4 regions of the Bacillus sp. LR_5 genome follow, and region 3 is predicted to be linked to each of the others. Evidence: riboswitches for the same ligand, from Rfam matches in the RefSeq annotation. Region 3 holds a riboswitch; each other region holds the start of a gene.
What was found. Region 3 has a riboswitch for lysine ahead of RAC86_RS15415 (amino acid permease). Riboswitches for the same ligand answer to the same signal wherever they lie in the genome.
Positions count from the first base shown of each region.

Region 1 (5,441 bases), on a different contig from region 3:
CTTCTTTGAAGAAGCGGGCTGGGGAACCCTCACCAACGTAAGCGCTAAAAAACAGGAGCTTGAATTTGAACTTGAAGGGCCGATCATTTCCAACCGGCTTAAACATCAGAAAGAACCTTGCTTTCAGCTGGAGGCTGGTTTTATCGCTGAACAAATTCAATTGATGAATGATCAGATTGCCGAATCATATGAACAAGTGAAAAAGAGAGCCGATAAAGTGGTTCTGACTGTGAAATGGGATATGAAAGACCCAGTGTAATCAAAAAGGCGGTGACTGCATAGTCCCGCCTTTTTGATTGTCATTACACAGCTGAAGGGTGTTTTGAAAGCTCAAATGCATCGTGAAGCGACTCGACTGCTTTCACCATGTCATTTTCGCTTACGACTGTTGACACTTTGATTTCAGATGTGCTGACCATTTTGATTAAAATGTTTTTTTGCGCCAGTACAGCAAACATTTCAGCCGCTACACCGGGATTTGAGACCATGCCGGATCCAACAATGGATACTTTAGCCAATTTGCTTTCTGTCTCGATTTTCTCAAATTCCAGCGCGTCTTTATACTCTTCAAGCACCGCAACGGTTTGGTCTGCATCTTCTGTTTTGACAGAGAAGGAAATTCCAGTCTTGTCCTCGGCCTGCGTTTGGATAATGATATCCACGTTTATGTTTCTTTTGGCAAGTGTCGTAAAAATAGTAGACAAAGTTGTCAGGCCGCTAGTCAGCCCGTAAATGGTTACTCTTGTGATTTGATCTTCAAATGCAATGCCTCTGACAATTAAATTCTGTTCCATGGATGATTCCTCCTCAATTAATGTTCCCGCTTCGGTTTCTGTACTTGAACGCACTTCTAACGGCACTTGGTAATTTTTCGCGAACTCAACTGCTCTCGGATGAAGAACGCCGGCGCCTAAATTGGCAAGCTCAAGCATTTCATCGTATGAGATGCCCGCAAGTTTTCTCGCTGATTTCACATAGCGCGGATCGGTTGTAAACACACCTGGCACGTCTGTGTATATGTCACATTTATCAGCTTTTAAAGCGGCAGCCAAAGCAACTGCTGTTGTATCTGAACCGCCCCGGCCCAATGTCGTAATTTCACAATCCTCTGTCATGCCTTGGAAGCCTGCAACAATGACAATTTTTCCTTTTTCAAGCTGGTCTGCTAAAACCGAAGTGTCGATATCTGTAATTCTGGCGTTTCCGTGAATGGCCTCCGTACGGATTCCCGCCTGCCAGCCAGTATAAGACACAGCGTCATAGCCTTTTTCCTGCAATGCCATTGAAAGGAGTGAAATCGTGACCTGCTCGCCTGTCGCCAGCAGCATATCCATTTCGCGTTTGCTCGGCTGGTCAGAAATAGCTTTTGCAAGGCTGACCAATTCGTCAGTGGATTTTCCCATTGCTGAAACGACGACAACGACTTGATGGCCTTTCTGTTTTTCTGCAATTGCGCGGTTTGCCGCATTTTGAATTTTTTCGACTGAGCCGACGGAAGTGCCTCCGAATTTTTGTACAATAAGACCCATGTATTACCACCCTTTACATTTTGGTTCGTGCGGGTGAGGAGAAAGAGCGCTTTGTCCACAATAAAAAAAGCAATGAGAGGAATACTCTCATTGCTTATCAATTAATCATCATAAATGATTATGAACAACGAGATAGCCCTCCAAGAAAATGATTTCTTGACAGCCTTACATTTATTCAATGCACGGCCAGCAAATAATACCGATGGGGTTTTACTTGCTTCGGCGACGCTCCCCTTTCAGCCTTTTTCACAGAATCCATCTTTCTCCAAAGGCATACTCTTGAAGTTCGCACCTCTATCTTCACCATATAACACGATCTAACTATGAAATTAGTTCACATTTTATCAGATCTTATTTAAAAGGACAACATTATTTTTGCAATTTGTCGTAAAGGAGCTGAGCCGCCGCTGTGGGAACACCGGCTTTTTTGATGTCCTCAAGGCTTGCTTCCTTCATTTTTTTAACGGAACCGAAATGCTTTAACAGCATTTTCTTTCTTTTCTCTCCGATACCCGGGATGTCGTCCAAAACGGATTGAAACGCGCTTTTTCCGCGGATTTGCCTGTGAAAACTGATTGCAAAACGGTGCACCTCGTCTTGAATGCGCTGCAGGAGGTAAAATTCCTGGCTGTTTCGTTCCAGATACACTACCTCCAGCGGCTCACCGATCAGTAAATTTGAGGTTCTGTGTTTTTCATCTTTCGCTAGACCGGCGATCGGGATATCCAAGCCGAGTTCATTTTCAATGACATCCCTTGCTGCGTTGATCTGCCCTTTTCCTCCGTCAATGATAATCAGATCGGGCAGCGGCAGATTCTCACGAAGCACTCTCGTATAGCGTCTTCTGACAACCTCTCTCATAGAACCGTAATCATCCGGCCCTGTAACAGTTTTGATTTTATATTTGCGGTATTCCTTTTTGTATGGTTTGCCATCGATAAACACAATCATCGCGGAAACCGGGTTTGTCCCCTGTATATTTGAGTTATCAAACGCTTCAATTCTGTGCGGCGTATAAATATTTAATGCCTCACCTAGTTTCTGCACTGCCCCGATTGAACGCTCCTCGTCCCGTTCGATTAAAGAGAATTTTTCTTTCAATGCGATTTTTGCATTTTTATGGGCAAGCATGAGCAGTTCTTTTTTCGGGCCTTTTTTCGGCTGGTGAACGTTTGTTTCCAGCAGCTGCTCGATCATGGATTGATCTACGCTGTCCGGAACTAAAATCTCCTTCGGAAGGAAGTGGTTGTTTTTTGAATAGAACTGCCCGATGAACGTGAGGAACTCTTCATCTGCTTCCTGATAAAGCGGGAACATGCTGACATCGCGTTCAATGAGCTTTCCTTGGCGGATGAAAAAGACCTGCACGCACATCCAGCCCTTATCGTACGCGTACGCGAACACATCACGGTCGACTAGATCGTTCATCGTCATTTTTTGTTTTTCCATCGTTGATTCAATATGGGCCATTTGGTCACGAAGCTCTTTTGCTCGTTCAAACTCAAGATTCTCAGCAGCTTCATGCATTTTCTCTTCAAGCTCTTTTTTGACCTCATTATAGCCGCCCCTTAAGAAACGTGTAATGCTTTCAACCAGCTCTCTGTTCGTCTCTTCGGAAATATCCTTTACACACGGAGCGAGGCATTGGCCCAGATGATAGTAAAGGCACACTCTGTCCGGGAGCTTGGAGCATTTTCTGAGAGGATACAGACGGTCGAGCAGTTTTTTTGTTTCCCTTGCTGCCTGTACATTCGGATACGGCCCGAAATAGCGCCCTTTGTCTTTTTTGACATTGCGTGTGACAATCAGCCTTGGGTGGCGTTCATGGGTGAGTTTTATGAAAGGATAGGTTTTGTCGTCTTTGAGCATGACGTTGTATTTCGGATCATGCTTTTTGATCAGATTCATTTCTAAAATAAGCGCTTCAAGATTGGAGGACGTCACGATATATTCAAAATCCTCGATTTCCGTCACAAGCCTTTGGGTTTTCGCGTCGTGAGAACCGGTGAAGTAGGAGCGCACTCTGTTTTTCAGCACTTTTGCTTTCCCTACGTAGATCACAGTCTGCTGCCGGTCCTTCATGAGATAACAACCCGGTTGATCAGGAAGGAGGGCGAGTTTTTCTTTCAGTTGTTTGTTCATATGTTACCCTTCCTTATGTTTAATCCTTTATTTCCAGTTTAACACGAACGTTTGTTTTTCTCTATGGTTCACAATTGGCGAATAAAAAAAGCGATCCCTCAATCGGAATCGCTCTGGCATGTAAGCAGCGGAAAATTAAAGATGTTTGTTTACAAGCTCTTGAAGCGCTTCTTTTGGTTTGAAGCCGACTGAAGTTTCAACTACTTCGCCGTCTTTTAACACAAGAAGAGTCGGGATGCTCATAACACCGTATTTTCCGGCAGTTTCTTGGTTTTCGTCTACATCGATTTTTACGATTTTCAGTTTGTCTCCCATTTCTTGATCCAATTCTTCAAGAACAGGTGCAATCATTTTACAAGGTCCGCACCAAGGAGCCCAGAAGTCTGCCAGTACGACGCCTTCGCTTGTTTCAGCTGAGAAAGATTGATCAGTTGCTTTTACGATAGCCATTATTGAATTCCTCCAATGTGAAATGATGATTTTTAGTATAGCATCTCCCATTCGTTCACGCTATTTTAATGCTTACAAATTATTTTTTCCTGATCACAGCCGGTTTACTCATTTTTATATGGTTGAATGGGATATGCTCTTTTTTTAAAACACAAATCTGATAATGGCCCCGATCACTACAATTGCCCCAATAATCATTAAAATGGTACGAAGCATAAGATCACATCTCCTCTTCACTGTCATGTACTTTACCATGCCCTGCCGGAGCTGTTTTAAAACCTGAAAAAGAGCGCCGGCATGAAGCTCCGGCGCTCTTGCGCGATTAAGAATCAGCACGCAGCGTAAGTAAGACGACTGACATTGGCGGGAGTTTTACTTTCAGTTTGTTTTTGCTGAGCGTGTATTGCCTGAAGGATTCCGGTTTGACATGATGAGGATCGTCAAACGTGTTATGCGCATTCATTTTTTCTGCCGTAAGAATGACTCCGGAATGGTCCGCTGCCTTGTGTAGGCCCCTCAGCTCGATTTCCGCCTCCGCTTTGTTTTGGTGATCGATGTTGCAAATTGTGATATTGATATCGCCTTCAGCTTGTTTCGACGCTGAAATGCTGATTTGCGGAAGCGTTTCACCGTTCCATTCATAGTCGGCAGACATTGTCTCTGTGGCTAAAAGAGAAGCGTCCTGGTGCACCTTAAACATATTGAATACATGGTACGTCGGTGTCAAAAGCATCCGCTCTCCCTCAGTCAAAATCATCGCTTGAAGAACATTTACTGTTTGGGCGATGTTGGCCATTTGCACCCGGCGGCAATGCTGATGGAAAATGTGGAAATGAGAAGCCGCCACCAGTGCATCACGAATGGTGTTTTGCTGATATAAGAAACCGGGATTCGTGCCTGGCTCGGGATCAAACCACGTGCCCCATTCATCAATAATCAGTCCGACCCGCTGCTCCGGATCGTACCGGTCCATAATCGTGCCGTGTTTTTGAATCAATTCATCGATGTATTTGGCTTTTTTCATCGTAATAAACCATTCATCTTCCGTGAATTCTGTGGCTGATCCTTTGCCCTTCCAGAAATCCCCCGGAATCGTGTAATAATGAAGACTCAACCCGTCCATCAGGCCAGCGGCTTTTTTCATAAGCACGTCCGTCCAATTAAAATCATCCACATTTGCGCCGCCTGCAATTTTATAAATGTCATTCCCGCTGTAATTGCGGACATAAGTCTGAAAACGCCGGTACAGATCTGCGTAGTATTCGGGATGCATGTTGCCGCCGCAGCCCCAGTTTTCATTGCCCACGCCGAAATATTTCA
Region 1 is NZ_JAVAXX010000341.1:640-6,080, reverse strand. It holds partial or broken gene RAC86_RS33985 (YslB family protein) at 1-259, shown strand, start outside; gene RAC86_RS33980 (aspartate kinase) at 303-1,529, opposite strand; lysine riboswitch at 1,655-1,834, opposite strand; gene uvrC (excinuclease ABC subunit UvrC) at 1,899-3,671, opposite strand; gene trxA (thioredoxin) at 3,807-4,121, opposite strand; gene abfB (alpha-L-arabinofuranosidase AbfB) at 4,444-5,441, opposite strand, start outside.
Region 1: linked by a shared signal. The riboswitch ahead of RAC86_RS33980 (aspartate kinase) and the one ahead of RAC86_RS15415 (amino acid permease) in region 3 are both predicted to bind lysine.

Region 2 (5,638 bases), on a different contig from region 3:
AGTTAGCGACGATGAATTCTGAATCAGATGTTTTGCCTTGTTCGGTTTGCTGATAGAAATGATCAAAGTAATAGCTTTTTTTGATGAAATCATTCATAAACGGGGTAATTTCTTTTCCATTTACCTTTTCATTCAGAACAAAGCTTTGGGTCGATTCAAGCGTCACAAAGATGACGTTGCGCCCCTTTGCCAGCCCGAACTTGCTTTGGTCAGGCTTGCTGTAATCAGCCTCTGTGTAGTTTTTAATGGCAGTCATGCTGTCTTCATCTGCAAATGCTTTCGCGCTTATATTCACAGTCTGAGATATCGTATCGTAGATATGAAATTGAAACAGACCGATGCTTTTGACGAGCATTTCCCGGTCAAAGGAATGTGCCAAAAGCCTCGGCTGCTGTACTTCTGCAAGTGCCAGGGTGCATAAAATCATGCCGCAGGAAGCTGCATAGTACCGTTTGACCGTGCGGGATGCGGCTTTTGTCTGCGAGTGTTTCTCTTTTCGGGCAGGCAGCAGAAGAAAAACCAAATCCGCAAACAGGGCGATAAACAGAGGGTTGAACAGTTCTTTTACACTGCTGCCCATATCGCTCATGTTACTGGCCTGAAACAAAACCGGGATGGTAATAAAATCGATATAAAAGCCGTAAAAAATCGTGTTGGAAATCAAGATTACAGTCAGAACCAAATTGGCAATCAGCAAAAAGACCCGCTGCTTATTTTCTTTCAGAAGCAGGCCGATCCCGAATAAAGGAAGGATAAAGCTGAGCGGGTTGATCAGCAACATCAGCTCCTCCAACAGAGAATCGATCTGCAAATCAAAGCCGAGTTTATAGATCGCATACGTTTTGATCCACATGAATACGATCGAAATACATAAAAACCGCTGATTGTGAAAAAAGGTTCCTTTCATTAATATGACTCCTCACGTTTTCTTGATCATCTGCATGAAATGCTTCTTATGTAAAACCTACTAAAAACAGCCCGTTCAGACAAGTGTCAGCACTCACGTTTAAAACATGCGTCCATGAAACAGCATATAAAAGTAGTAACATGAAGCAATTGTCAGCCCGGCTAACACGAGCTGCTCGGAAAAACTGCCTGTCTTCATATATAGTGGGAGCCGCACGCGGATCGTTGAAGGGAATAATAATTTGATTCCGTTCACCGTCCAAGCGTCAAGAATCAAATGGCTCGCCATTCCGATCATCAGTCCGGTTGATATGTTTTTATCTGGAATATATGTGCCTGTGATAAAAAACATGATGAGCAGAAACAGCAGGCTGTGCGTAAAGGTTCGGTGGCCAAAAACGGAGCTGACCACTTTCGATAAAATAGGAAATCTTCTCCCGATTTTGCTTTGCGTGTGGCAGATATCGGGTATCAATGCCCCAACCGCGCCTGACGCAGCCATAAGCACTGGATCAAATCCATAATAATAAGCCACTGCCGTACAAGAAGCGATGCCTCCCATGATGTGTGTTTTTCCTGTCATTTCCCGCTTCTCCTTTTATCTTTTGCAAAAAATCTCTGAATTACAAATATATCAAGAGAATGTATGTTTGATCAACAGGACTTTGTACGATAAAAAATTTCCCGCATAATTTCTCAAGGAAAAAGGCATCTTAAACATGTACCTATTTTCTATAAAGAGGTGATACGAATGGGTTTCTTTAATAAAGATAAAGGAAAACGTTCTGATAAAGAAAAAAACGTAATCCAGGGAGCTCTTGAAGATGCCGGTTCAGCTCTAAAAGATGATCCACTTCAAGAAGCTGTGCAAAAAAAGAAAAATAATCGATAAACCACAGTGCGGATAGGGCTTGTCTCTATCCGTATTTTCCATCTGTTCCCTTTGACAGATCATCCTTTCTTTGATAACCTTCTGGGAGTAACTGAATATTTAAATCCTCACTCTTTCTCAGTGAGGTAGAGGTTGCGCGGATGATGAGTCACACATGCTAGGCTGACAGGAGCTGTTAAACATGTGTAAAAGGCATCAGCGCCGAAGTGTGGAGAAAGCCGATCCTTCTCTATGCTGGGACTGTATCTGAATAAGTGCAGGACTGCCGCGTGCTTTTTCGCGGAGGGCTATCCGGAGATCAAGGGTGTGTGTTTCTTTAAGCATGGACTTTTGTTCAGGCTTTTTTTGCGTTTTATATGATCTCGGGGTCTGGTCCGTACAAAGAATCATTGGAGGTACTGGAATGGAACAGACGAAAAAATGGGGTTTTTGGTTATTAACGGCGTTTGTCGTTGGAAATATGGTTGGATCAGGAATTTTCTCCCTGCCGAGTTCGCTTGCTACGATCGCAAGTCCGCTTGGCGCTACGTCCGCCTGGCTTTTGACAGGTGCCGGCGTGCTAATGATTGCGCTTGTCTTCGGGCACTTGTCCATTCGCAAGCCTGAGCTGACAGCGGGACCGCAAAGTTATGCGAGAGCGCTGTTTTCTGATCCGAAGAAAGGGAACGCTGCCGGATTCACAATGGTGTGGGGCTACTGGGTGGCGAGCTGGATCAGTAACGTGGCGATTATTACAAGTCTTGCCGGTTACTTGACTTCGTTCTTCCCGATCTTGGTTGATAAACGTGAAATGTTTTCAATCGGCGGGCAAGAGGTGACACTCGGCCAATTGCTGACGTTTGCTGTATGTACAATCTTGCTATGGGGAACGCACACAATTCTTGTTGCAAGCATTAACGGTGCAAGTAAATTAAACTTTATCACAACGTTTTCGAAAGTATTAGGTTTTGTCTTCTTTATCGTTGCCGGATTGTTTGTATTTCAAACGACATTATTCGATCATTTTTATTTTCCAATTCAAGGCGAAAACGGCACAAGCATCGGAATTGGCGGCCAGGTTCACAACGCCGCAATTTCTACTCTTTGGGCGTTTGTCGGAATTGAATCAGCGGTTATCCTGTCCGGACGCGCGCGTTCTCAGCGTGATGTAAAACGTGCGACAATTACCGGATTGCTGATTGCATTGAGCATTTATATTATTGTGACTTTAATTACGATGGGCGTTCTGCCGCATGATAAGCTTGTCGGCTCTGAAAAACCGTTCGTTGATGTGCTGTATGCGATTGTCGGGAACGCGGGAAGCGTGATCATGGCCCTATTGGCGATTCTTTGCTTATTCGGAACGATGCTCGGCTGGATTTTGCTTGGCTCTGAGGTTCCTTACCAAGCTGCTAAAGCAGGAGATTTTCCGGCATTCTTTGCGAAAACGAATAAAAAGGGAAGTCCGATTAATGCGCTGATTATTACAAATGTGATGTCACAGGTCTTCATTTTCTCTGTTATTTCCCGGACAATAAGTGACGCATTTACGTTTTTAACGACAGCGGCAACACTTGCGTATTTAATTCCGTATTTGGTATCAGCGATTTACAGCTTGAAGCTTGTCATCAAAGGTGAAACATATGACCAGCTAAAAGGCTCCCGCGTAAAAGACGGATTGATTGCGATTTTAGCGTGCGCATACTCATTGTTTGTGATTGTAACAGGCACAGCGGATTTAACGACATTTATTCTCGGCATCGGTTTATTCTTTGTCGGGTTGATCGTTTATCCATTTGTGGTTAAAAAGTTCCAGAAAGAAAAACAAGCATAAACAAAAGACACCTGATTTTCAGGTGTCTTTTTTATCGAAATGCAATTTCTCCTGTTAGTAATCCGATCGTTAAAATAGCTGACAGGAAAGCTGAAATAGAGAGAAAAACCTTTGCGGATAATCGCATATGCAAAAACCGTTTTTTCAGTCTCTCCAGGAAACTAAACACGACTAACACTATGATGAATACCAAGAGCACATGATAAAAAGGTTTTCCGATATAGAGCCTGTTAAAAAAACTGATCGCGATGATCATGCAGCTAAATATGAATTGCGCAAGAAAATATCCGATATGGTTCAAAATGAGCCGCTCCTTTTAATGGATGGAAAAAGAGCCGCAGGCAGGCGGCTCTTTTGTTTATTTTGTTAAGCTTTCCGTAATAAACTTCAGCTGGCCCTCTAATGAAATCGGGTCTGTAAAATAGAAGCCAATTGGGTCAATCTTATAGACATGGTCATTTTTAACGGCGCTTAGGTTCTTCCAGATGGAGCTGTCAAAAACGCCGCCATCATCACCGCCTGATTGCCATGGTCCTGCGAAAATATAATCTCCGGCGAAGTCAGGGAGCTTCTCTAATGAAATACTTGTATATCCAGGACCCTGGTCAATGGCTTTTTCTTTTGTCAGCTTTGTAGCCTGCAGGCCGAGATCTTTGTAAATAATGCTTCCGCCTCTTCCAAAATCTTTACCGAATACGTAAATGTCTTTTCCATTCGTTTGCATAATGGAAATTGTTTTGTCACCGACGGCTTTTTTGATTTTTGTTTTAGCTGCCGCAACTTTGTTATCCCACTCAGCCAGCCATTTTTCCGCTTTATCTTCAGTTCCCGTCATTTTTGCGAATTCTTTCAGCTGTTCGATATTGTCGAGCTTATCGTATTTTACCGCGACAGTCGGCGCGATTTTCTCAAGCTTTTTAATATCAGCGCCTTGCGTTGTCCAGACAATAATCAAGTCAGGATTCAAATCAATGACTTTTTCAATGGACGTGCCGTCTCCGATGTTTGTGACACCATCGGTTTTTCCTTTGTAGTAGGGGTTTTTAAATACATTCTCAGGCGCACCGACGACGTTGATGCCCAGTGTTTTGAAGTAGCCGTAGTAGCCGTCAGCCATGACAACCACCCGTTTAGGATGTTTAGGAATTTTCACATTTCCGTTTTCAGCCTTGTATGTAATGGTTTCTTCGTCTTTTGAATCAGAGGAAGAGCCTTTGCTTTCTGAGTTATTTCCGCAGGCTGCCAGCGCTGCAATTAATAGCAGGGCAAAAAATGCGGCTCCGAGTTTCTTATAGATATGGGTCATATCTCATACCTTCTTTCTGGAAAATAGGTGATAAAGAGAATCATTATCAATGTGATTATACCATCGCAAGAGCCAGTTGACACGATATTTTTGCAATTATATTCTCATTTTTGTTTAAAACGCTCTATTAAATCAGCGGAAAAAAGTGATATACTGGAACAGCAATTGATAATCATTATCAGTATTGGAAAGGAAGTACGGCTGTTGAGTCAAAAGAAAAATAGACAGACCACATCAGAAGAAATCCAATGGACGTCAAGGTCATATGGCGCGGTCATTGTCCTTATTGCAGGGATATGCTTACTATGCCTTGGCGCGCTTTTATCCATATCTCTCGGTGCAGCGGATATTCATTTGCGCACTGTGTGGGACGCCATCTTTCATTTTCAGCCGACAGAGACGTCCCACCAAATTATACACGATCTTCGGCTGCCAAGAACGGCTGCTGCTGCACTTGTCGGCGCATTGCTAGCAGTGTCGGGAGCGATCATGCAGGGGATGACGAGAAACCCTTTGGCAGAGCCTTCGATTATGGGCGTTACATCGGGCTCCGCGTTTGCCGTTTCGATTGCGTTTGCCTTTTTCCCCGGACTTTCTGCTATGGGGCTTGTGCTATGGTCCTTTGCAGGAGCGGGGCTGGGGGCATCGACGGTAATGGGTATCGGCATGTTTTCAAGAGGCGGACTTACGCCTGTAAAACTTGCTCTCGCGGGAACGGCTG
Region 2 is NZ_JAVAXX010000090.1:2,453-8,090, reverse strand. It holds gene RAC86_RS18250 (LTA synthase family protein) at 1-907, opposite strand, end outside; gene RAC86_RS18245 (metal-dependent hydrolase) at 1,007-1,489, opposite strand; gene sspJ (small acid-soluble spore protein SspJ) at 1,658-1,798, shown strand; lysine riboswitch at 1,917-2,096, shown strand; gene RAC86_RS18235 (amino acid permease) at 2,202-3,611, shown strand; gene RAC86_RS18230 (iron-hydroxamate ABC transporter substrate-binding protein) at 3,970-4,917, opposite strand; gene RAC86_RS18225 (FecCD family ABC transporter permease) at 5,122-5,638, shown strand, end outside.
Region 2: linked by a shared signal. The riboswitch ahead of RAC86_RS18235 (amino acid permease) and the one ahead of RAC86_RS15415 (amino acid permease) in region 3 are both predicted to bind lysine.

Region 3 (5,638 bases):
ATGAGATCATTCATAAATGGGGTAATTTCTTTTCCATTTACTTTTTCATTCAGAACAAAGCTTTGGGTCGATTCAAGTGTTACAAAGATGACATTGCGCCCCTTTGCAAGACCGAATTTGCTTTGATCAGGCTTGCTGTAATCAGCCTCTGTGTAGTTTTTAATGGCAGTTATACTGTCTTCATCGGCAAAAGCTTTCGCGCTGATATTAACAGTCTGAGAAATTGTATCGTAAATATGGAACTGAAACAGGCCGATGCTTTTGACTAGCATTTCTCGGTCAAAAGAATGTGCCAAAAGCTTCGGCTGCTGTACTTCTGCAAGTGCCAGCGTGCATAAAAGCATGCCGCAGGAAGCTGCATAGTACCGTTTGATCGTGCGGGGAGCGGCTTTTGTCTGTGGGTGTTTGGTTTTTCTGGCGAACAGCAGCAGAAAAACCAAATCCACAAACAGGGCGATAAACAGAGGATGGAACAGTTCTTTTACACTGCTGCCCATATCGCTCATGTTGCTGGCCTGAAATAAAACCGGAATGGTAATAAAATCGATATAAAAGCCGTAAAAAATCGTATTAGAGATCAAGATAACAGTCAGAACCAAATTGGCAATCAGCAAAAAGGCCCGCTGCTTGTTTTCTTTTAGAAGCAGGCCGATACCGAATAAAGGAAGAATAAAGCTGAGCGGGTTGACCAGCAGCATTAGCTCCTCCAACAGAGTATCGATTTGCAAATCAAAGCCGAGTTTATATATCACATACGTTTTGATCCACATAAATAAGATCGAAAAACATAAAAACCGCTGATTGTGAAAAAAGGTTCCTTTCATCAATATGACTCCTCACGTTTTCTTGATCATCTGCATGAAATGCTTCTTAAGTAAAACCTACTAAAAACAGCCGGTTCAGACAAGTCTCAGCACTCATGTGTTTAAAACATGCGCCCATGAAACAGCATATAAAAGTAGTAACATGAAGCAAGGGTCAGGCCGGCTAGCACGAGCTGCTCAGAAAAACTGCCTGTCTTCATATATAATGGAAGCCGAACGCGGATCGTTGAAGGGAATAATAATTTGATTCCGTTCACCGTCCAAGCGTCAAGAATCAAGTGGCTCGCCATTCCGATCATCAGGCCGGCTGATATGTTTTTATCTGGAATGTATGTAGAAGTGATAAAAAACATGATGAGCATAAACAGCAAGCTGTGTGTAAATGTACGATGGCCAAAAACGGAGCTGACCACTTTCGATAAAATAGGAAATTTTCTCCCGATTTTGCTTTGTGTGTGGCAGATATCGGGTATTAATGCTCCAACCGCGCCTGACGCAGCCATAAGCACTGGATCAAATCCATAATAATAAGCCGCTGCCGTACAAGAAGCGATGCCTCCCATGATGTGTGTTTTTCCTGTCATTTGCCGCTTCTCCTTTTATCTTTTGCAAAAAATCTCTGAATTACAAATATATCAAGAGAATGTATGTTTGATCAACAGGACTTTGGACGATAAAAAATATCCCGCATAATTTTTCAGGAAAGAGGCATCTTAAACATGTACCTATTTTTTAAAAGAGGTGATACGAATGGGTTTCTTTAATAAAGATAAAGGAAAACGTTCCGAAAAAGAAAAAAACGTAATCCAAGGAGCTCTTGAAGATGCTGGTTCAGCTCTAAAAGATGATCCGCTTCAAGAAGCTGTGCAAAAAAAGAAAAATAATCGATAATCACATGCGGATAGGGCTTGGCTCTATCCGTATTTTCCATCTGTTCCCTTTGACAGATCATCCTTTCTTTGATAACCTTCTGGGAGTAACTGAATAATTAAATCCTCACTCTTTCTCAGTGAGGTAGAGGTTGCGCGGATGATAAGTCACACATGCCAGGCTGACAGGAGCTGTTAAACATGTGTAAAAGGCATCAGCGCCGAAGTGTGGAGAAAGCCGATCCTTCTCTATGCTGGGACTGTATCTGAATAAGTGCAGGACTGCCGCGTGCTTTTTCGCGGAGGGCTATCCGGAGATCAAGGGTGTGTGTTTCTTTAAGCATGGACTTTTGTTCAGGCTTTTTTTGCGTTTATATGATCTCGGGGTCTGGTCCGTACAAAGAATCATGGAGGTACTGGAATGGAACAGACAAAAAAATGGGGTTTTTGGTTATTAACGGCGTTTGTCGTTGGAAATATGGTTGGATCAGGAATTTTCTCCTTGCCGAGCTCGCTTGCTTCAATTGCGAGTCCGTTTGGAGCTACGTCCGCCTGGCTTTTGACAGGTGCCGGCGTGCTGATGATTGCACTTGTGTTCGGACACTTGTCCATTCGCAAGCCTGAACTGACAGCGGGACCGCAAAGTTATGCAAGAGCGCTGTTTTCTGACCCGAAAAAAGGCAACGCTGCCGGTTTCACAATGGTGTGGGGCTACTGGGTGGCGAGCTGGATCAGTAACGTGGCGATCATCACAAGTCTCGCCGGTTACTTGACTTCGTTCTTCCCGATCTTGGTTGATAAACGTGAGATGTTTTCGATCGGCGGGCAAGAGGTGACACTCGGCCAATTACTGACGTTTGCCGTATGTACGATCTTGTTATGGGGAACGCACGCGATTCTTGTTGCCAGCATTAACGGCGCAAGTAAATTAAACTTTGTCACAACGCTTTCTAAAGTATTAGGTTTTGTCTTCTTTATCGTTGCCGGTTTATTTGTGTTTCAAACGACATTATTCGGTCATTTTTATTTCCCGGTTCAAGGAGAAAACGGCACAAGCATTGGAATTGGCGGCCAGGTTCATAACGCCGCGATTTCTACACTGTGGGCGTTTGTCGGAATTGAATCCGCGGTGATCCTGTCCGGCCGTGCGCGCTCTCAGCGTGATGTGAAACGTGCGACAATTACCGGCTTGCTGATTGCCTTGAGCATATATATTATTGTGACTTTAATTACGATGGGTGTTCTGCCGCATGATAAGCTTGTCGGCTCTGAAAAACCATTTGTTGATGTACTCTATGCGATTGTTGGAAACGCGGGAAGCGTGATTATGGCGCTTTTGGCTATCCTTTGTTTATTCGGAACGATGCTCGGCTGGATTTTGCTTGGCTCTGAGGTGCCATACCAAGCCGCTAAAGCAGGAGATTTCCCGGCATTTTTTGCAAAAACGAATAAAAAGGGAAGTCCGGTCATTGCACTTATTATTACAAACGTCATGTCACAGGTCTTCATTTTCTCGGTTATTTCCCGGACAATAAGTGACGCATTTACATTTTTAACGACAGCGGCTACACTTGCATATTTAATTCCGTATCTGGTATCTGCAATCTACAGCTTGAAGGTAGTCATCAAAGGTGAAACGTATGACCAGCTGAAAGGCTCCCGTGTAAGAGACGGATTGATCGCGATACTGGCGTGTGCATACTCCGTGTTTGTTATCGTAACAGGCACAGCAGATTTAACGACATTTATCCTCGGCATCGGTTTATTCTTTGTCGGCTTGATCGTTTATCCATTTGTGAGTAAAAAGTTCCAGAAAGAAAAACAAGCATAATGAAAAGACACCTGATTTGCTCAGGTGTCTTTTTTATAAAATCACAATTTCTCCTGTTAGGAATCCGTTCGTTAACCTAGCTGACAGGAAAGCTGAAATCGAAAGAAAAACCTTAAGGCACAATCGAATATGCAAAAAACGTTTTTCAGTCTCTCCAGCATAAAAAAACTGATCGTGTTGAGGATGCAGCTTAATATGAATGGCTCAAAGAAAATATCCGATATGATTCAAATTGAGCCGTTCCTTATAAATAAGCAAAAGAGCCGCGGGCAGGCGGCTCTTTTGTTTATTTAGTCAAGCTTTCCGTAATATACTTCAGTTGTCCTTCTAATGAAATCGGGTCTGTGAAATAGAAGCCAATCGGATCCATCTTGTATACATGGCCATTTTTAACGGCATTCAGGTTCTTCCAAATGGAGCTTTCAAAAACGCCGCCATCATCACCGCCTGATTGCCATGGGCCCGCGAAAATGTAATCTCCGGCGAAATCAGGGAGCTTCTCTAATGAAATACTTGTATAACCTGGCCCCTGGTCAATGGCTTTTTCTTTTGTCAGCTTTGTAGCCTGCAGGCCGAGGTCTTTGTAAATGATGCTTCCGCCTCTTCCAAAGTCTTTACCGAATACGTAAATGTCTTTTCCGTTCGTTTGCATAATGGAAATGGTTTTGTCACCGACCGCTTTTTTGATTTTTGTTTTAGCGGCCGCAACTTTTTTATCCCACTTGGCCAGCCATTTTTCAGCTTTATCTTCAGTTCCCGTCATTTTTGCAAATTCTTTCAGTTGTTCAATGTTGTCGAGCTTATCGTATTTTACTGCGACAGTTGGCGCAATTTTTTCAAGCTTTTTAATATCAGCGCCCTGTGTTGTCCAGACGATAATCAGGTCAGGGTTCAAATCAATTACCTTTTCAACCGAAGTGCCGTCTCCGATGTTTTCAACGCCGTCGGTTTTTCCTTTGTAGTAAGGGTTTTTAAATACATTCTCAGGCGCACCGACAACGTTGATGCCGAGTGTTTTGAAGTAGCCGTAATAGCCGTCTGCCATGACAACCACCCGTTTAGGATGCTTCGGGATTTTTACATTTCCGTTTTCAGCCTTGTATGTAAAGGTTTCTGCGCCTTTTGAATCAGAGGCAGAACCTTTGCTTTCTGAGTTATTCCCGCAGGCTGCCAGCGCTGCAATCAATAACAGGGCAAAAAACGCGGCTCCGAGTTTCTTGTATATATGGGTCATATCTCATACCTTCTTTCTAAAAAAATAGATGAAAAAGAGAATCATTATCATCTGTGATTATACCACTGCAAGTGCCGGTTGACACGATATTTTTGCAAATGCATTTTCATTTTTGTTCAAAACACTCTATTAAATCAGCTGAAAAAAGTGATATACTGAAACAGCAATTGATAATCATTATCAGTAACAGAAAGGAAGTACGGCAGTTGAGTCAACATAAAAATATACGGACTGCATCAGAAAAAATCCAATGGACGTCAAGGACATATGGCGCGATTATCGTCCTTATTGCAGGTCTATGCCTGCTTTGCCTTGGCGCATTTTTATCCATATCCCTCGGTGCAGCGGATATTCATTTGCGCACTGTATGGGACGCCATTTTTCATTATCAGCCGACAAAGACATCTCACCAAATTATACATGATCTTCGACTGCCGAGAACGGCGGCTGCCGCGCTTGTAGGCGCATTGTTGGCAGTGTCGGGAGCAATCATGCAGGGGATGACGAGAAACCCTTTGGCAGAGCCTTCGATTATGGGTGTGACATCAGGCTCTGCGTTTGCGGTTTCGATTGCGTTTGCCTTTTTTCCCGGACTTTCTGCAATGGGGCTTGTGCTATGGTCCTTTGCGGGAGCGGGGCTGGGGGCATCGACGGTAATGGGCATCGGCATGTTTTCAAGGGGCGGACTTACGCCTGTAAAGCTTGCTCTGGCGGGTACGGCAGTTACTTATTTCTTTACCGGCATTTCAACTGCCATTGCAATACGCTTTGATGTCGCTCAGGATATCAGCTTTTGGTACGCAGGCGGGGTAGCGGGTGTGAAATGGTCAGGGGTCCAGCTTTTGCTTATTGCAGGGGCTGTCGGTTTAACGCTCGCGTT
Region 3 is NZ_JAVAXX010000066.1:2,294-7,931, reverse strand. It holds gene RAC86_RS15430 (LTA synthase family protein) at 1-824, opposite strand, end outside; gene RAC86_RS15425 (metal-dependent hydrolase) at 926-1,408, opposite strand; gene sspJ (small acid-soluble spore protein SspJ) at 1,575-1,715, shown strand; lysine riboswitch at 1,832-2,011, shown strand; gene RAC86_RS15415 (amino acid permease) at 2,115-3,524, shown strand; gene RAC86_RS15410 (iron-hydroxamate ABC transporter substrate-binding protein) at 3,811-4,758, opposite strand; gene RAC86_RS15405 (FecCD family ABC transporter permease) at 4,965-5,638, shown strand, end outside.

Region 4 (5,638 bases), on a different contig from region 3:
ACTCGCCCTCCTTCCCGATCAGCCCGGGTGTTATCTCATGAAGGACCGGCAGCAGACTGTGATCTACGTAGGAAAAGCAAAAGTGCTGAAAAACAGAGTGCGCTCCTACTTCACCGGTTCTCACGATGCGAAAACACAAAGGCTTGTGACGGAAATCGAGGATTTTGAATATATCGTGACGTCCTCCAATCTTGAAGCGCTTATTTTAGAAATGAACTTGATCAAAAAGCATGATCCGAAATACAACGTCATGCTGAAAGACGACAAAACCTATCCTTTCATAAAACTCACCCATGAACGCCACCCAAGGCTGATTGTCACCCGCAATGTCAAAAAAGACAAAGGGCGCTATTTCGGGCCGTACCCGAATGTACAGGCCGCAAGGGAAACAAAAAAACTGCTCGACCGTCTGTACCCTCTCAGAAAATGCTCCAAGCTGCCGGACAGAGTGTGCCTCTACTATCATCTGGGCCAATGTCTCGCTCCGTGCGTAAAGGATATTTCCGAAGAGACGAACAGAGAACTGGTTGAGAGCATTACCCGTTTCTTAAAGGGCGGCTATAATGAGGTCAAAAAAGAGCTTGAAGAGAAAATGCATGAGGCTGCTGAGAATCTTGAGTTTGAACGGGCAAAAGAGCTTCGTGACCAAATCGCCCATATTGAATCAACGATGGAAAAACAAAAAATGACGATGAACGATCTAGTCGACCGTGACGTATTCGCGTACGCATATGATAAGGGCTGGATGTGCGTACAGGTCTTTTTTATCCGCCAAGGAAAGCTCATTGAGCGCGATGTCAGCATGTTTCCGCTCTATCAGGAAGCAGATGAAGAGTTTCTTACGTTCATCGGGCAGTTCTATTCAAAAAACAACCACTTTCTTCCAAAGGAAATTTTAGTTCCGGACAGCGTTGATCAATCCATGATTGAGCAGCTGCTGGAAACAAACGTCCACCAGCCGAAAAAAGGCTCGAAAAAAGAACTGCTTATGCTGGCCCATAAAAACGCGAAAATCGCGCTGAAAGAAAAATTCTCCTTAATCGAACGGGACGAGGAGCGCTCAATCGGGGCTGTCCATAAACTGGGTGAAGCATTGAATATTTATACCCCGCACAGAATTGAAGCGTTTGATAACTCAAACATACAGGGGACAAACCCGGTTTCCGCGATGATCGTGTTTATCGACGGCAAACCGAACAAAAAGGAATACCGCAAATATAAAATCAAAACCGTTACGGGACCGGATGATTACGGCTCAATGAGAGAGGTTGTTAGGAGGCGCTATACGAGAGTGCTTCGCGAAAATCTGCCGCTGCCTGATCTGATCATCATTGACGGAGGAAAAGGGCAGATCAACGCTGCAAGGGATGTCATTGAAAATGAACTCGGCTTGGATATCCCGATCGCCGGTTTAGCCAAAGACGAAAAACACAGAACTTCAAATTTATTAATCGGAGATCCGCTGGAGACGGTGTATCTGGAACGAAACAGTCAGGAATTTTATCTCCTGCAGCGCATTCAGGACGAGGTGCACCGTTTTGCGATCAGTTTTCACAGGCAAATCCGCGGAAAAAGCGCGTTTCAATCCGTATTGGACGACATCCCGGGTATCGGAGAGAAAAGAAAGAAAATGCTGTTAAAGCATTTCGGTTCGGTTAAAAAAATGAAGGAAGCAAGCCTTGAGGACATCCAAAAAGCGGGTGTTCCCGCAGCGGCTGCTCAGCTGCTTTACGACAAATTGCAAAAATAATGTTGTCCTTTTAAAAAAGATCTGATAAAATGTGAACTAATTTCATAGTTAGATCGTGTTATATGGTGAAGATAGAGGTGCGAACTTCAAGAGTAAGCCTTTGGAGAAAGATGGATTCTGTGAAAAAGGCTGAAAGGGGAGCGTCGCCGAAGCAAATAAAACCCCATCGGTATTATTTGCTGGCCGTGCATTGAATAAATGTAGGGCTGTCAAGAAATCATTTTCTTGGAGGGCTATCTCGTTGTTCATAATCATTTATGATGATTAATTGATAAGCAATGAGAGCATTCCTCTCATTGCTTTTTTTATTGTGGACAAAGCGCTCTTTCTCCTCACCCGCACGAACCAAAATGTAAAGGGTGGTAATACATGGGTCTTATTGTACAAAAATTCGGAGGTACTTCCGTCGGCTCAGTCGAAAAAATTCAAAATGCGGCAAACCGCGCGATTTCAGAAAAGCAGAAGGGCCATCAAGTCGTTGTTGTCGTTTCAGCTATGGGAAAATCCACTGACGAATTGGTCGGCCTTGCAAAAGCAATTTCTGACCAGCCGAGCAAACGCGAAATGGATATGCTGCTGGCGACGGGCGAGCAGGTCACCATTTCCCTGCTTTCAATGGCGCTGCAGGAAAAAGGCTATGACGCTGTGTCCTATACTGGCTGGCAGGCGGGAATCCGCACGGAAGCCGTTCACGGAAACGCCAGAATTACAGATATCGACACTTCGGTTTTAGCAGACCAGCTTGAGCAAGGAAAGATTGTCATTGTGGCAGGATTCCAAGGCATGGCAGAGGATTGCGAAATCACGACATTGGGCCGGGGCGGTTCAGACACAACAGCAGTCGCTTTGGCTGCCGCATTAAAAGCGGATAAATGTGACATATACACGGACGTGCCCGGAGTGTTTACAACCGATCCGCGCTATGTGAAATCAGCGAGAAAACTTGCCGGCATCTCATACGATGAAATGCTTGAGCTTGCCAATTTGGGCGCCGGCGTTCTTCATCCGAGAGCCGTTGAATTCGCGAAAAATTACCAAGTGCCGTTAGAAGTGCGTTCAAGTACAGAAACAGAAGCGGGAACATTAATTGAGGAGGAATCATCCATGGAGCAAAATTTAATTGTCAGAGGCATTGCGTTCGAAGATCAAATCACAAGAGTAACCATTTACGGTCTGACTAGCGGCCTGACAACCCTGTCTACTATCTTTACAACACTTGCCAAAAGAAACATTAACGTCGATATCATTATCCAAACGCAGGCCGGAGACCATCAGACCGGAATTTCCTTCTCAGTTAAAACAGAAGACGCAGACCAAACCGTTGCGGTGCTTGAAGAGTATAAAGACGCGCTTGAATTCGAGAAAATCGAGACAGAAAGCAAATTGGCTAAAGTATCCATTGTTGGATCCGGCATGGCCTCAAATCCTGGTGTAGCAGCTGAAATGTTTGCTGTACTGGCGGAAAAAAACATTTTAATCAAAATGGTCAGCACATCTGAAATCAAAGTATCAACAGTCGTAAGTGAAAATGACATGGTGAAAGCAGTTGAAGCGCTGCACGATGCATTTGAGCTTTCAAAACACCCTTCAGCTGTGTAATGACAATCAAAAAGGCGGGACTATATAGTCACCGCCTTTTTGATTACACTGGGTCTTTCATATCCCATTTCACAGTCAGAACCACCTTATCGGCTCTCTTTTTCACTTGTTCATATGATTCGGCAATCTGGTCATTCATCAATTGAATTTGTTCAGCAATAAAACCAGCCTCCAGCTGAAAGCATGGTTCTTTCTGATGTTTAAGCCGGTTGGAAACGATCGGCCCTTCAAGTTCAAATTCAAGCTCCTGTTTTTTAGCGCTTACGTTGGTGAGGGTTCCCCAGCCCGCTTCTTCAAAGAAGGCCGGAAATTCCTCCCATGATTCAAGAGGAAACTTACGGGCGAGATGTTTCCCAGCCCAATACATCATGGAAGAGTAATCTTGGCCAAGCATATCTGGGAGAACGATCTCTCGTATTAGTTCGTAGGCATAGGCATTCATTTCAATTTCTTTTAGGTTGTCAATAGATGCTTCAAATTTAGACTTCATATCTGTCTCCCCTCTCTCCTTGGTATATTATAGCCCAAACAGGGGGGAGGATTACAGAATGATCCTATAATTCTTATGAAAAATTAAACAGAAACATATATTGATAAAATAAAATTTTTAAATCAACTATTCAATTCGGAAAATTATAATTTATGTACGCGTTTTCTTGACGCCCTTTTGAGGGAGGAGTAAAATGAAATTGTCAATAAATCTTAATAAAGTGCTTACAATTGAAAGAAGTGGGGGAAGAGATTTAGCACATTTCGCACTTATCAAACAGGGGGTAAAGTAATGTCTGGGAACAGAGAGTTTTATTTTCGAAGATTGCATTCCTTGCTTGGCGTCATACCGGTCGGCATCTTTCTCATTCAGCATTTAGTCGTCAACCAGTTTGCCGCAAGGGGCGCTGAAGCATTCAATAGTGCTGCTCATTTTATGGATAGTCTGCCTTTCAGGTATGCCTTGGAAATTTTTATTATCTTCTTACCATTAATTTATCATGCAGTTTATGGTGTGTACATAGCGTTTACTGCAAAAAATAACGCAGGTCAATACAGCTATATGAGAAACTGGCTCTTCGTCCTGCAGCGTGTAACCGGTATCATCACCCTCATTTTCGTGAGCTGGCACGTGTGGGAAACCCGTATTGCCGCACAAATGGGCGCTGAGGTCAATTTCGACATGATGGCGAATATTTTGAGCTCTCCGGCTATGCTTGGCTTTTACATTGTCGGTGTTTTATCAACAATTTTCCACTTCTCGAACGGTTTATGGTCTTTCGCTGTTACATGGGGCATCACGGTAACGCCTCGTTCTCAAAGAATTTCGACTTACGTTACGCTGATTATTTTTGTTGCACTGTCTTACGTAGGCTTAAAAGCGATTTTTGCATTTGTTTAAGAGTACTAGATTACTAGAGGGAGAGGGGCTATCATGAGTCAATCAAGCATTATCGTAGTCGGCGGGGGTCTTGCCGGCCTCATGGCGACAATTAAAGCAGCGGAATCAGGAATGGCGGTTAAGCTGTTTTCCATCGTTCCTGTCAAACGTTCTCATTCGGTTTGTGCGCAAGGCGGCATAAACGGAGCGGTCAATACAAAAGGGGAAGGTGACTCTCCGTGGGAACATTTTGATGACACTGTATACGGAGGAGACTTTCTTGCAAACCAGCCGCCGGTTAAAGCGATGTGTGAAGCGGCGCCTTCTATCATCCACTTATTAGACCGGATGGGCGTCATGTTTAACCGGACGCCTGAAGGGCTGCTTGATTTCCGCCGATTCGGGGGTACACAGCACCACAGAACAGCTTATGCGGGTGCGACGACGGGACAGCAGCTGCTTTACGCACTGGACGAGCAAGTGCGCAGATACGAAGTTGCGGGTCTGGTTACAAAATACGAAGGCTGGGAATTCCTTGGCGCTGTATTAGATGATGACAGAACCTGCCGCGGAATTGTTGCGCAAAACCTGACAAACATGCAAATTGAATCCTTCCGTTCAGACGCTGTCATCATGGCGACGGGCGGACCGGGAATCATTTTTGGGAAATCGACTAACTCCATGATTAATACAGGGTCTGCTGCGTCGATCGTTTATCAGCAGGGAGCGTATTATGCAAACGGAGAATTCATTCAAATCCACCCGACAGCCATACCGGGCGATGACAAACTAAGACTGATGAGTGAATCAGCGCGCGGTGAAGGCGGTCGCGTGTGGACATATAAAGACGGTAAGCCGTGGTATTTCTTAGAGGAAAAATATCCGGCTTATGGAAACCTGGTGCCGCGTGATATTGCGAC
Region 4 is NZ_JAVAXX010000092.1:2,193-7,830, reverse strand. It holds gene uvrC (excinuclease ABC subunit UvrC) at 1-1,750, shown strand, start outside; lysine riboswitch at 1,815-1,994, shown strand; gene RAC86_RS18460 (aspartate kinase) at 2,120-3,349, shown strand; gene RAC86_RS18455 (YslB family protein) at 3,393-3,839, opposite strand; gene sdhC (succinate dehydrogenase cytochrome B558) at 4,131-4,739, shown strand; gene sdhA (succinate dehydrogenase flavoprotein subunit) at 4,773-5,638, shown strand, end outside.
Region 4: linked by a shared signal. The riboswitch ahead of RAC86_RS18460 (aspartate kinase) and the one ahead of RAC86_RS15415 (amino acid permease) in region 3 are both predicted to bind lysine.